One region of the Rhizobium sp. NLR8a genome, then DNA from elsewhere that is predicted to be linked to it. Evidence: riboswitches for the same ligand, from Rfam matches in the RefSeq annotation. Region 1 holds a riboswitch; the other holds the start of a gene.
The links. A riboswitch is a leader RNA that binds a small molecule or an ion and turns the genes downstream of it on or off. The one in region 1 is predicted to bind FMN.
Positions count from the first base shown of each region.

Region 1 (8,619 bases):
GGCAGTGTCGATGAGTGCGCCGTAGGCCGTCAAAAACGGCATCCAGACGGCAGCGGCCGCCTCCCAGGACAGCGTCGGCGGATGCCTGACGACAAATTCGGCGGGAAAATTTATGAGTTCCCCATAAGCCGGCCACTGGACCATGGAGATGGGCGGGATGATGCTAACACGGTCGCCCGGCACAAAACCATCCACACCCTCGCCCACCGCCTCGACGATACCGGCCGCTTCGAGGCCGAGGCCAGAAGGCAGCGGCGCGGTTTCGATATAGGCGCCTGACCGCAACAAAGCTTCAGCGCGATTGATGCCCAGCGCCTTGACACGGATCTGAACCAACCCCGGCTGGGGCGCGGGAATCACTACATCTTCGATGCGGAGAACCTCGGGGCCGCCAAGCTCATGAAAGCGGATTACGCGTGGCATTCGATATCAACTCCAAAATGATTGAACCGAATGATCTATGCCAAGCCGCCTCCAGAAGATAAATTGGCCCGGAGGTAAGACAGAAGAAACCAAGAGTTTGCAATATGGATCGTCTCACCAGCATGGCCGTCTTCGTGAAGACCGTCGATCTGGGCTCATTCGCAGCGGCCGCCGCGGCTCTTGGCCTGTCCGGACCGATGGTCGGCAAGCATATCCGCTTTCTCGAGGAGCGCTTGGGTGTGAGCCTCATCAACCGGACGACGCGGCGCCAGAGCCCGACGGAATTCGGACGCGCCTATTACGAGCGCTGCCGGATGATCCTTGCGGAGACCGAGGCTGCGGATGCGCTTGCAGTCGACCATCTTTCCGAACCCTGCGGAAGGCTGCGCGTCACTATGCCCGTTCATTTCGGTCGGCGCTGCGTGGTCCCGATCCTAATCGAACTCGCTCAGCGGCATCCGAATCTCGAACTTGATCTATCGCTCAGCGATCCTGTCGTCGACCTCGCGGAGGGCGGCTACGATCTCGCGATCCGCACCGGCGAGTTGGAGGATAGATTGGGCGTCATTGCGCGCCGTGTCGCGCGCCAGCGCATGGTGGTCTGCGCCTCGCCGGCCTATCTCGATGACCACGGCAGGCCTGAACAGCTCAAGGATCTCGGCGGGCACGATGCTATCGTCTATGCCCGCTCCGCCCGGTTCCGTCCGTGGCTTTTTCCACGCGGCGACGAGCCACCGATTGAAATCAGGCCCAAGAGCCGTTTGAGGCTCGATGATCTCGATGCCATTGCCGATGCGGCAACGGCAGGCATGGGGCTCGCCTGGCTGCCCTCCTGGCTTATCCGGGACCGTGTGCAGGCAGGGATGCTGGTGGTGGTCCTGCCGGACGAGCCGGAATTCCCGTATGATTGTCATGCGCTGTGGCTGCAGACATCGCACCTGCCGCTCAGGACTCGTCTTGCGGTCGACGCATTGGCGGCTGCCTTGCCCAAATTCATGACGTAGGCCATCGGCCGTTCAGGGGCGAATCGGCCAAAAGAAAAAGGCCGGGAGCAAAACCCGGCCTTTAAGTTCGATGGGAACGCGAACTCAGTTCGTGGCGGTCAGGTTGACCGGGAAGAACAGGGTTTCCCCGGACGAGTCGCTCACACCGTCATTATCGGTGACAGCGTAAGGCTTGCCCGATGCGTCGAAGGTGAAGCCTTCGAGCTTGTCGAGCACATAGCCGTTGGTCGCCGTCTTCAGTTCGCCGAGGAAATCGTGCGCTTCGGTCTTCTTCACGACCGGCAGTTCGCCCCCGAGCTTGGCCGGCTTCAGTTCCGAGATCGCCACCTTGTAAAGCTTCTTCAGCCTGGCGGCGTCGCCGACGAGGTTGTCGCGCTCGATGATGTAAACGCTATCGCCGTGGGCGGAGATCTCAGACAGACCGACCCAGCCGCTTTCCGTCTTGTCGAGCGGATAGCGCACGGCGCCCCATTCCTTCTTCTTCGGATTGTATGAGACGAGCTTGACGAAGCCCTTCTCGTCGTCACCCCACTCGCGCTGGACGGCCATCCAGAGCGTGGCATCGTCGCCGGTGCCGACAATGGTCACACCCTCGAAGCCGTAGCGGATCTCGTTGGCGGCGAGTTCCCTAGGCAGGGCGATCTCGGCCTTGATGTCGCCCTTGGCATTGACGTTGTAGAGGGCCTGCGGGACGAGGCGTTCGCTGTTTCCTTCCGAGGCAAGCCAGAAGGAGCCGTCGGCCGCCGCCGCGATGCCTTCGATGTCGAGCTTCTGGGCTGGAGCGCCGTCACGCTTGACGACGAGCGCGTCGATGATGACGGCCGGCTTCTTGGTTGCGTCGATCGTGTAGATCGTCGGCTGCGAGCCCAGAGCGCTGTCGCTGACGGCGTAGAGCATGCCCGGTTTGCCGGGAACGGCGGCGAGACCCGAAAGCGCTGCGAAACCGATCGGAGTGCCTTCCTTGTCGGCGGAGACGATCTGCGGATAGGCTTGGTCGCCTTCCGCACGCTCATAGATCATTACGTGCGAGCGCACCCCGCCGTCCTTGCCGAGATCGAGTTCATTGGCGGTCGCAAAGAGGTTACGCTGCGGGATGGCGACCCCGCCTTCCGGCGAAATGCCCGACGGCAGAAGCTGCATGAGTTCGGGGTCGGCGCCGGTATCCTTATAGACGCCAACGACCGAGGCGCGCTCGGCAAGCAGGAAGAAATATTGGTCGTCGCCGAACTTGGCAGCTTCAAGGCCTTCCGGCTCGACGCCCTTCGATCCCGAACGGCTTTCGGGGTAATGGCCGATATGGGCGACGGCGCGTTCAAAGGAAGCGCCCGATTCATAGAGAACCTTGCCCGCCTTGTCGAAGATGGTGAAGCCGCGCGAGCCGCCCTGGTAATCGCCTTCATTGGCGATGACGAGGCGGTTGTCGTCCAGCCACTTCACGGCATCAGGCTCGCGCAGGACGCCCTTCGATTCGCTCGAGAATTTCAGGGCGCCGTCGCGTTTGGTGTCGATGCCTGAGAGATCAACGCTGCCGGCGGAGAAGTGGGCCTTCACCTGAGCCGTGTTGGCATCGATGATGACGATCTCGTTGTTTTCCTGCAGCGTCAGCGCAATCTCGTTCTGCCCGTTGAAGGCAACGAATTCCGGCTCCGGGTCTTCAGGGGCGACACCGCCAAGGCCGGTCAGCGCCACATGCCTGATGGTGCCGCAATCGACGGTGCCGTTCTTGACCTGGAAAACGGCGAGGTCGCCCGCCGGCATCTGCGGGATCTTGCCGTCATTGACGTCTTCGTCGCGCTCGTTTTCGATCGCGATGGCACCGAGCGTCTTGTCCTTGTTGAGGGCGATGGAATCCGGCTGGCCGCCGAGATCGCAGGTGTTCTCGATCTTCTTTGTCGCTACGTCGACGATTGCGAGGCGGCCGGAGGGCCTGGCCTTGCTTTCGGAGGTATTGACGGCAACCAGCGCCTTGCCGGCACTCGAGGTGACCGATGTCGGCTCGCCATCCATCATCAGCGCGCCGCCGGCCCTTGGAACCCTGGCGTCGGTGATGTCGATGAAGCCGATCGCACCGAACGGGCTGTCGCTATAGATCAGGGTGTTGCCGTCGTCGGTCGCGGTGATGATTTCTGCGGATGTCGGCGACAGCTTGTCCTTGTCACCAGGCAGGTTCTGAGCGACCGGGAAAGAGGCGATGCGGTTGAAAACCGGCTCGGCCGCAGCCGGGAAGGCCACGGATGCGAGAAGCACGGCAGCGAGCGCTGCCTTGCGGGATGAAACTGTCATGGAAACCCCCAATGTCCAAAAAGATCGAACAGAGGGGTTTTGCGGGACCGCTATGACAGAGACATGACAGCCCCCAAAATTTCAGAGGGTCGGCGTCAGGCTGCCTGTTTTTCCCGACGCATCTCGTTCCTCATGATGAAGAGCGACGCGGAAAGAATGAGTGCAGCGCCCAGCCACAGATAGCCGGCGGGCGCATAGCCGAAGAACAGCCAGCCGGCGAGCACGTTGAGCGGCAGCTTCAGGTCATCGAAGGGCTGGACATAGGCGGCGTCGGCGCTGGCATAGGCAAGGGTCAGCAGATACTGCGCCACGACCGTCAGGAGGCCTGCCAGAAGGAAGAGCGCGAGTGTCGTGCCTGGCGGCACTGCGAAGCCCGCAGCAAGCGCCAGACCGCCGTTGATCGGCGTCAGCAGCACCAACAACCAGACGATGATGGTCTCCGGCCTCTCGATACCGGTCAGGCTCTTGGTGATGAGCGACGAGGCACCCCAGAGCAGTGCCGAGAGTACCGGCAGGAGCGCTGCCCAGGTGAAGCTGTCCGACCATGGCTGGAGGATGATCATGGCGCCGGCAAAGCCGACACCGGTCGCTGCCCAGCGGGCCGCGCCGACGCGCTCACCGAGGAACAGGCGGGCACCGAGAATGATGAAGAAGGGTGAGGTCATGACCAGCGCGATCGCCTGCCAGATCGGCACTGAGGCAAGACCGGAAACCCAGGCCTCGACGCCGAGCGCGGCAAAGACGACGCGCACGACGTGCCGCCAGGGATAGTTCGTACGCATAGCCGCAAGGCCGGATTTGCGCAGGAAGGGCAAGCAGAAGAGGAAGGCGAAGGCATATTGCCAGAAAGCAGCAGAGGCTGGCGGAAAGGCGAGCTTCATGGTCAGCCATTGGGTGACGACGTTGAGCAGCGAGAAAGCGACGCCTCCAAGCACCATGAAAGCAGCGCCAGCAAAGGCGCGGGAACGCTGCATTGTAAGGGAATTCTGATTCATGTCTTCCACCCAGAACTACAGCGCCGCGCGTCTTTCCAGACGCGCAAAGGACGCTGTAGCGCTTTTAATTGCTGCATAATTTCATCCTCAAATCGATTCCGATTTAGGGAATTATGCAGGCGACCAACATAAATCAGGACGCATGAGGCGACGGCGCGCAGACGCCGGCAGTCCCCTGCCCGCTCGCGGCCATGCTCATTCTCTTTCATCCGGACTATACCGTCGGCTCCGGAATCGCACCGGATCTGCTGACCCTTCCCCGGCCAAAGCCTCGGAAGGCGCTCGCGGGCTCGGGCCGCAGCCCTTACCGCCGGTGGGGACTTTCACCCCGCCCTGAGAACAGCACCGTTCGTAAAACAAAGCGCTGCCTGCGGCAAGCGGCAAAACAAAAAGGGGTCCGGCGCGCCGAACCCCTCGAAATCCTGCTCAACCGTTCTCGTTTACGGCCGGCGGACGATCAAATCAGCCGTTGACGGCGTCCTTCAGGCCCTTGCCGGGCGTGAACTTCGGAACGTTGCGAGCCGGGATATCGACTTCAGCGCCGGTCGACGGGTTACGGCCCTTCGTTGCAGCGCGATGAGAAACGGTGAAGCTGCCGAAACCAGCGAGGCGGATGTCGCCCTTGTTCTTGAGTTCGGCCTGGACAACGTCAAAAACCGCGTCAACAGCGGAAGCCGCGTCAGACTTCGTCAGTCCTGCCTTTTCGGCGACTGCGGACACGAGTTCATTCTTGTTCATGTTTCCACCCCTTTCTAAATGGTATGAAACGACTCAAATCTAAGCTAGGCGCAGATTAGGTTTCATCAGGCCCGCCGGGAACCCAAAAGCCCTGCAAATCAAGGAAAAGCAAGCGTCTCCATGACGTTTTCACAAAAAAGGCTGGCGTTTCCGCCAGCCTTTTTGCGTCTTTTGCGCCAATAGGGCACAAATGTGGCAAATGCCACTCAATGCGCTATGGTTGCGCCCGTGTCATCGAGGCCTTCGACCGAAGTGATGACGGGCGTTTCCACCGTCCCATCCCACTCGATCGGCTCCGGCCGCCGGATCAGCGCGTGCTTGATCACCTCGCCCATCCGCGAGACCGGAATGATCTCCATGTTGTTCTTCACATTGTCCGGAATCTCCGCCAGGTCCTTGGCGTTCTCCTCCGGAATCAGCACCTTCTTGATGCCGCCGCGAAGCGCTGCTAGCAGCTTTTCCTTGAGGCCGCCGATCGGCAGCACACGGCCGCGGAGGGTGATTTCACCGGTCATGGCCACATGCTTGTTGACCGGGATGCCGGTCATGATCGAGACAATGGCGGTTGCCATGGCGACACCGGCCGACGGGCCATCCTTCGGCGTCGCCCCTTCCGGCACGTGCACGTGGATGTCGTTCTTTTCGAACATAGGCGGTTCGATGCCGAAATCGACAGCGCGCGAGCGGACATAGGAGGCCGCCGCCGAGATCGATTCCTTCATGACGTCCTTCAGATTGCCGGTAACCGTCATGCGGCCCTTGCCCGGCATCATCACACCTTCGATGGTCAGCAGCTCGCCGCCGACTTCCGTCCAGGCAAGACCGGTCACGACGCCGACCTGATCCTCGCCCTCGGCCTCGCCATGGCGGAAGCGCGGGACGCCGAGATAGTCGGCGATGTTGGCGGCCGTCACGTGAACGGACTTCGTCTTGCCCTTGATGATCTCGGTGACCGCCTTGCGGGCGAGCTTCATCAATTCGCGTTCGAAGCTACGGACACCTGCTTCGCGGGTATACTGCTGGCTGATTGCCATCAGGGCATCGTCGCTGACCGAGAATTCTTCCGGCTGCAACGCATGTTCCTTGATGGCCTTCGGCAACAGGTGCCGCTTGGCGATCTCGCGCTTTTCATCCTCGGTGTAGCCGGCGATACGGATGATTTCCATGCGGTCCATCAGCGGCGCCGGAATGTTCAGCGTATTCGCCGTCGTGATGAACATCACGTCGGAGAGGTCGTATTCGACTTCCAGGTAATGGTCCATGAAGGTCGAGTTCTGCGCCGGATCGAGCACTTCGAGCAGGGCCGAGGACGGATCGCCGCGGAAGTCCATGCCCATCTTGTCGATTTCATCGAGCAGGAAGAGCGGGTTGGACTTCTTCGCTTTCTTCATCGACTGGATGACCTTGCCGGGCATCGAGCCGATATAGGTGCGGCGGTGACCGCGGATTTCGGCTTCGTCGCGAACGCCGCCGAGCGCCATGCGGACATACTCACGGCCGGTCGCCTTGGCGATCGACTGGGCCAGCGAGGTCTTGCCGACGCCCGGAGGGCCGACGAGGCAGAGGATCGGGCCTTTGATCTTGGTGGCACGCGCCTGCACGGCCAGATATTCGACGATGCGCTCCTTGACCTTGTCGAGACCGAAGTGATCGGCTTCGAGGATCTTCTCGGCATTGTTGAGGTCGGCCTTGATCTTCGACTTCTTGCCCCACGGGATGCCGAGCAGCCAATCGAGATAATTGCGCACGACGGTGGCTTCCGCCGACATCGGGCTCATCTGGCGCAGCTTCTTCAGCTCCGCCTCGGCCTTTTCACGGGCTTCCTTGGACAACTTGGTCTTGGCGATGCGCTCTTCCAGTTCGCTCATCTCGTCGCGGCCTTCCTCGCCGTCACCGAGCTCCTTCTGGATCGCCTTCATCTGCTCATTGAGGTAGTATTCGCGCTGGGTCTTCTCCATCTGGCGCTTGACGCGCGAGCGGATGCGCTTTTCGACCTGCAGGACCGAGATCTCGCCTTCCATGAAGCCGAGAGCCTTTTCGAGACGCTGCTTGACGCTGGTCGTCTCCAGCATCTCCTGCTTCTCGGTGATCTTGATCGACAGATGCGAGGCGACCGTATCGGCGAGCTTGGAATAGTCGTCGATCTGGCTGGCGGCGCCGACCACTTCGGGCGAAATTTTCTTGTTGAGCTTCACATAGCTTTCGAATTCGGAGACGACCGAGCGCGACAACGCTTCCAGCTCGACCGGATCGTCATGGGGCTCCTCGAGCACATGGCCGAGCGCCTCGTAGAAATCCTCGCGGCTGGTATAGGTGTCGATCTCGGCGCGAGCGCGGCCTTCGACGAGAACCTTGACGGTGCCGTCGGGCAGCTTCAGGAGCTGCAGCACGTTGGCCACCGTGCCGACATTGTGAATCGCCGAAGGGTCCGGATCATCGTCGCTGGCGTTGATCTGCGTCACCAGCATGATCTGCTTGTCCGAGCCCATGACTTCTTCGAGCGCACGGATCGATTTTTCCCGTCCGACGAACAGCGGCACGATCATATGCGGGAACACCACGATGTCGCGCAAAGGCAAAACAGGGTAGGCGGTGCTGCTCGCTACAGACGTTTTCTTCGTCATTTTTTTGTCCTTTCCATCGTCCCGTTACCGGGCTCTCTGCACGGCCGCTTGGGACCGGCCGGCTCTCACTTGGCTCTACAAGTGGAGGTTCTGACTACGCTTTTCAAGCCACGCTAACGCCCGCGTTCCCCGGACGTGACAGCTTTATTACAACGGAACGCCAACACTATGAAGCGCGTGGCTGGACCGGCGCTTACCACTTCCGACCAGGCTAAAATACAACGTCGGCAACAGGCTTACGAGATCATCGCATCATTGCCAAGCATCACCCTTGCACAACATCGGCAAAGGCATATCCGGTCCCCACTGCAAATACTAACAGCGCCTCGCATGGTTTTTCAAATAGAAAGGGGCCCGCCAATGGCAAGCCCCCAAAAGAATCGTGCGAAAGTCCAAGGTCACGCCGACGCGTTGGCCTTTTCTTCCTGGCGATCGGCATAGATGTAAAGCGGACGGGCCGAACCGCGCACCACTTCCTCGGAGATGACGACCTCGCGCACGCCTTCCAGCGTCGGCAGTTCGAACATCGTGTCGAGCAGGATCTTCTCCATG
Region 1 covers NZ_JABDWI010000015.1:146,731-155,349, forward strand. Annotated here, with positions in the region: gene HJC04_RS26415 (zinc-dependent alcohol dehydrogenase family protein) at 1-423, opposite strand, end outside; gene HJC04_RS26420 (LysR family transcriptional regulator) at 528-1,427, shown strand; gene HJC04_RS26425 (esterase-like activity of phytase family protein) at 1,512-3,710, opposite strand; gene HJC04_RS26430 (DMT family transporter) at 3,806-4,705, opposite strand; FMN riboswitch at 4,899-5,050, opposite strand; gene hupB (DNA-binding protein HupB) at 5,168-5,443, opposite strand; gene lon (endopeptidase La) at 5,650-8,067, opposite strand; gene clpX (ATP-dependent Clp protease ATP-binding subunit ClpX) at 8,466-8,619, opposite strand, start outside.

Region 2 (8,619 bases), on a different contig from region 1:
TCGTCGACGAACGTGACCGCGCCTATTTCGGCTTTGGCGGCGACGAAGGCGACAAGATCGGCTTCATCGACGAGAAGACCCGGGCAATCTTCGGCCGCAGCTACGCCGCCGAACCTGACGTGCTCATCAAGCAGCTTGCGGAAGACGAGGCGATTGCCGAGGCCGACACGCTGCTGCTCACCGTGCCAAACCAGCTCGGCGTCGCTTACAACGCCCACGTCATCGAAGCGATCCTCACCCACGTCGCTCCGGCGCTCGGCTGGCGCTGACAGCGAGGCTTGCGCGAGCCTTCAATAGAAGCGGTGGTGATGAGAAACGGCAGCTGTCGTCGGCCGCCATCGATGCACCCGGGACCTAACTGGCGCGGTCGACGTTGATGATGCGAGCCTTGAATCTGTCACATCGCGACCGACTTAAGGCTGCAGTCAAATCGCTCGAGTTGCCTAATGCCGCGCACGAACCTGAACGATATCCTGATCTTCATGGCCGTCGTCGATGCCGGAAGCTTTATCGCCGGCGGCCAGGCCATGGGCCTCTCCCGTTCGGCAGCGGGAAAGGCCGTCACCCGCCTGGAAGAGCGGCTCGGCGCGCGCCTGCTCAACCGGACAACGAGAACACTGAGCCTGACCGACGAAGGACGACTGTTCTACGAGCACGGGCTGCAGATCCTGGCATCGGTCGACGAGGCGGAGGCGAGCATTGCGGGGCAAAGCGGCACGCCGCGAGGCGTTCTCAGGCTTGCCGTTCCCGGTCTCTTCGGACGGCTCGTCGTCCTTCCCTTGCTCGAAAAATATCTTCGCACCTGGCCCGACATGCAGGTCGAAGTGAACTTCACCGATCGCCCGGCCGACAACGTCGAAGATGGCTTCGATCTGGCGATCGGGATTGGCGCGACGCCATCGGCGGCCGACAGCCGGTTGATCGCGCGCGTGATCTCCAGTGACAAGGCGCGGCTCTGTGCCTCGCCCTCCTACCTCTCCGAACGCGGCATGCCTCGCGATATAGGGGATCTGGCGGCCCATGACTGCCTGTTCTTCACCAGCCGCGGCCAAAGGCAGGGCTGGCGCTTTCGCAGTGGTGGCGGCTGGATCAAGGCGCAGGGGCGCAGCCGCCTGAGGCTCGACAACGGTGAAGCCGTTCGTGACGCCTGCATGGCCGGCCTCGGAATCGCCCTTCTTCCGCACTTCGTTGTCGCCGCCGAGTTGACCGCCGGTCGTCTCCGGCAGGTCCTGTCTGACCTCGAAACCGACGACACGAAGATCGTGGCGCTCTATCCCGACAAAGGCATGCTGGAGCCGCGAGTGCGCTGCTTCATCGATCTGTTGTTCGAGGAAATCGGAGGGCAAGGCTAGGGCCTGCGCGGGGCTCATGCCACGGCCTTGTCAAAACCGCGAAAGCTCTTGAGCGCCAGCGGAAAGAGGGTCGCAGCGAGGTAAGCGAGGCCGCAAAGGAGCAACGCCGCGCCAAGCCCGATCGTGCTGATCAGCGCGCCACCGACGAGGCCGCCGAAGGGGATGAGGGCAAAGCAGAGAGCGGTATTCATCGCCGTGACGCGGCCGGTCAGCGGTTTGGGGATGCGCTCGAAGATCACCGCCGACAGGATAGGGTTGAGGAAACCGGAGGCAAAGCCTGCGATTGCGAGCGTCGCAAAGACGGAGCCGAGCGGCGCATCCACCGCGAGCACCAGAAAGCGTGGACATCCGGTCAGGAGGAAAGCCACGGTATAGACGATCAGACGCGGCATGCGCTCGCCAATAACAGCGGCAATCGCCGCCCCCGCGACGGAAGCGCCGCAGAAGGCGGCGAACATCGCTCCGAGCAGCTCCGGCCCATGACCGGCGTTCTTCGTCCAGACGGGCAGCAGCACGGCGTTATAGGCTTGATCGAGCAGATTGGTGATCGCCACCATGGTGACAATACTGACGAGCACGGCATCGCTGCGCAGAAAGCGCCAGCCTCCCCGGAGATCGTCGAGATAGGATGAAGCTGGCCGCGCGTCGGACGCGGCGAGGATCGCAGGAGTGCGGCGGATGCCCGGTATGCCAGTCGCAATGATTACGGTGGCCGCGGCAAAGGTGGCGGCGTTGACGATGAGCGCCTGCCCCGGGCCGATCAGCCCGATCAGCAAGCCGGCGCCGGCCGCGCCCATCGTCGAGGCCAGCCGCTCGATGGCGCTGGAGACGCCGGTCACCCGTTCGAGCGGCACATCGGCGAGAGCGGCGATATCGGGAACCATCGCCTGCTTGGCGGCGTCGGAGGGACCACGCAGCACACCCATGGCAAAGACAAGAGGCAGCAGCATCGGCACCGTCAACACGCCGAAGAGATCGAGAAGCGGAACGAGACCCACCACAGCCATGGAAGCGGCGTCGCAGATGATGGCGATGCGCTTGGCGCCGACCCGGTCGATCAGCGGCCCGCCGAGCGCTTTGGCGAGCACGTAAGGCAGCATCTCCATCATCGCCGTCAACCCGGTCAGCACCGGGCTGCCGGTGGCGCTCAGCACCAGCCAGGGAACGGCGACAGTCGAAAGCCGGGTGCCGGACAGCGATAGCGTCTCGGCGGCGGCGAGCGCGAGAAACGGCTTGCCCCTTCTCACGGCTCGTTATCCCGCTCGCGGTGCGGAACACGGCCTGGATAGGGGAAGGCGTGCAACATGACATAGAAGGGAACGATGTCAGGATTGCGAGACGCCGCCTCCCCCAACGGCGGGGCCTCCCGCATCGCTTCGAGAATGATATCGCTCAGCCGTTTCGTCAGGGCTTCGGCCTTTTCAGCGGTCATCGGGATGATGATGTCGTCGGCGGCCGTCGCCTTGCGCCATTTGGCCGGCAGCTCCGCATATTCCTCAAGCGCCTGCTGCATCTGGTCAACCTGCAGCGAGAGCGCCGCCTGATTGAAGGCGACATCGAGATCGAGCGCCTCCCCCTGCGTCTCGCTTGCGGGCACCGAGGTCAGCTCATGGCGCGCGCGCCACCAACGGTCGCGTCGTGAGCCATGCGGCGCCTCCTCGATGAAGCCATATTGGGCAAGCTGGCGCAGATGATAGCTGGTCGCGCCGCTGTTCAGGCCGAGCCGCGCGGCGAGCTGCGTCGCCGTGGCGGGGCCGTCGATCCTCAGCATGCCGAGCATGCGCAGGCGGACGGGGTGCGCCAGCGCCTTCAGTGCGGTGGGTTCGGGCACGACCCGGCTGACGGTCCGGGAGATGGCGGCATCTGGGGAGGGTCGGGGATTGTACTCATTCATGACCCAAGGATACAATCGCAAACATATCTTTGCAAATATTTCTTTGCAGACCTTTTCCGAAGGAGATTCGAAAACGATCTTCAGCGATGGCCAGGCTTGATCACACGCCTACGAGAATGATTCTTCTGCGCGGTTTGTGGGAAAACATGCCATGGCAGGTGAAGGCGGACAGCCCGATCTCAGGGTTCAAACCCCAGCCAAAGTGAAGATGGCGCAGGGCTCGGCGATGCCGCGCAGGGCATGCTCGCCGAGCGGCGTCAGCGCGGCCTCGGTATTCGCCGCCACGGCACCTGAGATCAGAACGCCGTGGCCGAGCGGCTTGCAGAGCCCTTCCAGCCGGCTGACCAGATTGACCGCCGGGCCGATGGCGGTGAAGTCAAGCCGGTCGGCGGCGCCGATATTGCCCCAGAGGATTTCGCCGAAATGCAGGGCGGCGCCGAAGGGCAGCGGCGCCAGCCCCTCAGCCTCGCGCATCCGATCGAGATGGATCATGCCGGCGCGGCTGGCGGCGACGGCCCGAAGCGCCGCCTCGCAGGCTTCTCGATCAGCCCGGGCCTCGTCACCGGAAGCGGCGGTGACGGGAAAGATCGCCAGCACGCCGTCGCCGATGAATTTCAGCACCTCGCCGCCGAAGGCGTGCACGGCGCCGGCGACGCGGTCGAAATAGGCGTCGAGCGCTGATATCATCGCCTGCGGCTCCGTCACCTGGGAAAGTGCGGTGAAATCCCGCAAATCGGCGCAGAGAAGAGCGGCGCGAATGGTTTCGCCGGTGCCGCGGGCAAGTGCACCGGACTGAACCCGAGCCGCACTGCGCCGGCCGAGATAGGCTTCAAGCAGTGCCGCCCGCGCCTCCCGCGCCGCAAGGGCCGCAAGCGGCGCGGCGGCAAAACGCGCGATCTCCTGCAGCCGCGCGGCTTCATCAGGAGAAAATTCGTCCGCCCCCGTCCTCCTGCCGACGCCCGCCCAGCCGAGCACAGCGCCGTCCCGCGAAGCTCCAATGCTCTCCTCCCAAACCGGCCCAAGCCCGGCCAGCCATTCGCGCCCGGCATCGCTTTGAGGTGCGGCGGCAAAACCCAACGCCTCGATGACGGCTCCGGTTTCGGCTCGCCACAGCCAGGTACGGCGCGCGATGATCGGATGCGGCACCGAAAGTGTCAGCGCGCCGCCGGAAAGCGCCAAGCCATCGGCCAGCAGCCGGCGCCCGAGCTCGGCCAGAAACCGTTCGGGACCGGGCGAAGCCGCAGCCTCGTCAATCAGCCAGGCAAGAGAGGAAGGCAGATCCATGGGTTAACATTGGCATTGCAACAGGACGTGGGCAACCCCGAGACGTCAGCCCACGGACACTCCCGCGGCCTCTGAGGTGGTCTCCGGTATCCGCCTGTTGGCAACCAAAACCCCCGACGTCATCCTCGTCCTTGTGCCGAGGATCTGCGACGATCCAATTATGCATCTGAAAATAAACGGTTTTCGTTCAAACAACTGCCCTGGTCAGATACTCGGCACAAGGCCGGGCATGACGGAGGAGACTTTGTCGGCAACTGAGGACACCTCAGGTGTCCGGGGGATTTCCTTTCGGCACTTGCGCCAGCCGGGTCCCTCCGCACCCCTGTCAACCCCACCGTCCAACAACTCTGTGGAAAACCATTCACCACGGTGGAAAACAACCCAATAAACACTTTTAAATTGCGCGACATAGATTCGATTATGTGCCAGCCTGTCATTAGCGATTGAGGGGTTGCGATGGGCACGACATACTGGCCGAAAGACCCGCTTGACGGGAATGACATGACGCTGCTGACGTCGATCCTTCGACGCTGGTGCGAGCGCTATGGGATCGACTTTACAGCCGAGGAAAGCAAGCGGAAGGCGAAGGAACTCGTGGAATGGTTCGAGTTCGGCGTCAAGGATCCGGCCGAGCTTGAAGAGCTGATCGACGGAAAGCACTGGCTCGTCAGCCGCATTTGAGCGCATTCGTTATTTCAACGGATAAAGGCCGGGCGAAACATCGCACCGGCCCTCGTTTGTCTGCCTCTGTCAAAGGCTTTTTAGTAGTCATCCCGCCAGCGGCGTTCGCGGTCCCAGCGCCGCTCATAGCCCCAGCGCGGGCTATCCCAATCGCGATGACGCCGCTCCCAGCCCCAGCGGGGCGGACCGCCATAGAAAGCTACAGGCGGCGGGCGGTGCCAGTTGCGCCGGCATTCGCCCCAGCGGGTCAGGTGCCAACCGCGACCACAGGCGTAGTCGACCTTTGTGACAGTGCTCTCAACCTTGATTGCCCCGATCGGCATCGCCTGAGCCGTGCCGATCGAGAGGCTGCCAGCGAGCAAGGCAGCCGCGATAGAAAGTGCCTTCATCGAAAACTCCATTTCATCCAGCCGCAATCACCTTAGGACCGCCAAATTGAACTGGAGATGAACTGTACGTTCATGTTTGCGGACGAAAAAGCAGCACTTTTTTGACCGCGGCAAACCGTTCTTCCCGTAGCGTCAAGCGCTTGAGGGGCGTCCCGCCGCCTGCCGAAAACCGTTCATCTCCTGCCGTAAAATGGATCTGGACCGGGGTTGCGCCCGGCGGCGACCTCGGTGAGCCGTCCGAGGTAATGCGCCCAGCCTTCCTCGTGGCCAGCGCACTGCTCCGCACTCGGCAGGCCGCTATGGGTGAGCCGCAAAAGCGTCCCGCCTCCCTGTTCGATCAGGTCGATCTCGACCAGACTCGACCCGGGCGGCACCACCTCGCTGCCGTCCCAGCCGAAGCTGTAGGCAAGCCGATGCACCGGCACCACCTCGCGAAACGAGCCGCGCGCAAAACGGGCGCCGGTGACGTTGACGAGATAGAGCCCGCCGGGCTCCGGCTCGACCTCGGCCTCCGTCCCCATCCAGCGCAGGATCTTCTCCGGATCGGTCATCAGCGCAAACACCGCCGCCGGCGGCGCTGCAAGATGCGTCTCGCGGCGCACGACGAAAGATTCTGGCATCGCTCTCTCCCATGGTTGCTGCTCTACCCCTCAGTGAGGCGGAGCAGCATGCTTTTTCGACATGGATATTCCTCAGCAGAAGCATGTAGGCGGAAGGGCGTGCTCAACAAGGGTGGTGGAGCATGTGCCCTTCGCTGACGCTCAGCGCATTCGCTCCCATCGTCGCTCACCCCCTCATCTGCCCTGACGGGCTTCTTTTCCCCGCTGGGGCGAAGGGGAAGCAAGCCTCACGGTGACCATACCTACCGCAAACATCTCAAATGGAGCGAGGCGCCCGCCGCGATTCCCCTTCTCCCCAGCGGGGAAAAGAAGCCCGGCAGGCAGATGAGGGGCGGGGAGCGAAAGCGATGAACGCCTTGAGCTGCAGCGAAAGGCAAATGGCCATATTAGAGGACACACCAACGCACCCATCCGGAAACCATCTTACCCTATTGCCAGCCCGCCGCCTTGCCCCTATTGTCCGCGCCGTTCTCAGGGCGGGGTGAAAGTCCCTACCGGCGGTATGCAGTTTCGATTGCGAGCCCGCGAGCGCCTTCCTCGGAAGGGTCAGCAGATCAGGTGAGATGCCTGAGCCGACGGTCATAGTCCGGATGAAAGAGAACGTGCGCTGCTGCTGCCCTCCGGGCTGGCGGCGGATGCTCGTGATCGCCTTGGGTGATGTGTCTGTACGCCAAAGGAGATTACCATGACACCCACCCGTTATGCCTTCGTCAAAGCCGGCTGGCACGCCGATATCGTCGACCGTGCGCTTGAAGGCTTCCAACAGCTTGTTCCCGCCGAACAGATCGACATATTCGATGTCCCCGGCGCTTTCGAAATGCCGCTTTTGTCGCGCGATCTTGCCGCGACCGGACGTTACGCCGCCGTCATCGCCGCTGCCTTCGTCGTCGACGGCGGGATCTACCGCCACGAATTCGTCGCCCAGGCCGTCGTCGACGGCCTGATGCGTGCCGGCATGGATACGGGCGTGCCGGTGCTATCCGTTTCGCTGACACCGCACCAGTATCAGGAGACGGAACACCATACCCAGATCTATCGCGCGCACTTCGTCGAGAAAGGCCGCGAGGCGGCACGCGCCGCCCTGATGATCGGCAAAACGCGCGCCGCCCTTGCGGCATAGAAGCCCGCGCGACAGGCGCAGGATCGGTCCGCTATCCCCCAACTGACGAAGTCGGCCAACCGCTCTTTCGTCATGCTCGGGTTTGTCCCGAGCATCTACATCAGGTGCAGCAGATCATCGGCCAAGGCCGAGGACGACGCCAAATAGAGGACGGGCTTGTCGACAAACTGACGGCGGGAGAAGCCCGCCGTCTTCTCCAACAGCAGAATAATTGATTCGACGCCCACCCCACGCTGTGGTCCACTCGATCCCGACATGTATCGCCATTCTTAATGCGTCCAAACCTCAAGGGAGCTGAAGATGAGCAATGCAATGCGCAGTGAAACCCCCATCGAAATTCCAGAAACACGGCCGATCGACACCAAGCTCGAAGTGGTCGTCATCCCCGTTTCCGACGTCGACCGCGCCAAACGCTTTTATGAGAACCTGGGCTGGAGGCTCGACGCCGACTTTGCCAATGATGTCGATTTCCGGGTGATTCAGTTCACCCCGCCGGGCTCCGGCTGCGCCATCATCTTCGGCAGGAACGTCACGGCCGCCGCCCCCGGCTCAGCGCAAGGGCTCTACCTGATCGTCTCCGACATCGAGGCCGCGCGGCGCGATCTCATCGCCCGCGGCGTCGAGGTGAGCGAGGTCTTCCACGACGCATCGGGCGTCTATGCCGGCACGGACGAGCCCTATCTCTTCGGCCGCCTGCGCGTCGCCGGCCGCGACCCCGAGCACCGCAGCTACCGTTCCTTCGCCTCCTTCAAGGATCCGGATGGCAACGGCTGGTTGTTTCAGGAAGTCACCACCCGCCTGCCGGGACGCATCGACGCCGATGAGACGGCCTTCTCGACATCGAGCGACCTTGCGGCGGCACTCCGCCGCGCCGCCCAAGCCCACGGCGAACACGAGAAACGCAACGGCGGCAAGCATGACGAGAACTGGCCGGACTGGTACGCCGAATACATGGTCAGCGAGCAGGCCGGCAGGCAGCTGCCGTTGTAGGTTGCGGCGACAGACGCTGGGAGTACCCGCTTCGCCTTCGAGCCCCTCAGGGCGAGGCTTCTTTCCTTTCTAGGGGTGCCATGCGGCACCCCCGTCTCTGCTCGTCCCAAGTCGCGCGCCATAGCCCGCACCTCATCGATCAAATATATCCCGCCACTGCTTCTCGCCGATCAGACAATCCGTCGTCGGCGCGTCGGCGGCGATCCTCTCCACCCCAGGCGACGGGGAAATGCCGCTGATCTCGAGCACCAGCTTTCGGCGCACGGCGATGGCGAAATCCTCGATCTTG
Region 2 covers NZ_JABDWI010000003.1:206,690-215,308, forward strand. Annotated here, with positions in the region: gene HJC04_RS06790 (LLM class flavin-dependent oxidoreductase) at 1-269, shown strand, start outside; gene HJC04_RS06795 (LysR family transcriptional regulator) at 447-1,352, shown strand; gene HJC04_RS06800 (MFS transporter) at 1,367-2,599, opposite strand; gene HJC04_RS06805 (helix-turn-helix transcriptional regulator) at 2,596-3,246, opposite strand; gene HJC04_RS06810 (adenylate/guanylate cyclase domain-containing protein) at 3,433-4,530, opposite strand; gene HJC04_RS06815 (hypothetical protein) at 4,987-5,211, shown strand; gene HJC04_RS06820 (GCG_CRPN prefix-to-repeats domain-containing protein) at 5,292-5,600, opposite strand; gene HJC04_RS06825 (SRPBCC domain-containing protein) at 5,774-6,220, opposite strand; FMN riboswitch at 6,684-6,826, shown strand; gene HJC04_RS06830 (6,7-dimethyl-8-ribityllumazine synthase) at 6,906-7,340, shown strand; gene HJC04_RS06835 (VOC family protein) at 7,641-8,330, shown strand; gene HJC04_RS06840 (DUF1194 domain-containing protein) at 8,463-8,619, opposite strand, start outside.
Region 2: it holds a riboswitch for FMN, as region 1 does, so the genes downstream of both, HJC04_RS06830 (6,7-dimethyl-8-ribityllumazine synthase) here and HJC04_RS26430 (DMT family transporter) in region 1, are expected to answer to the same signal.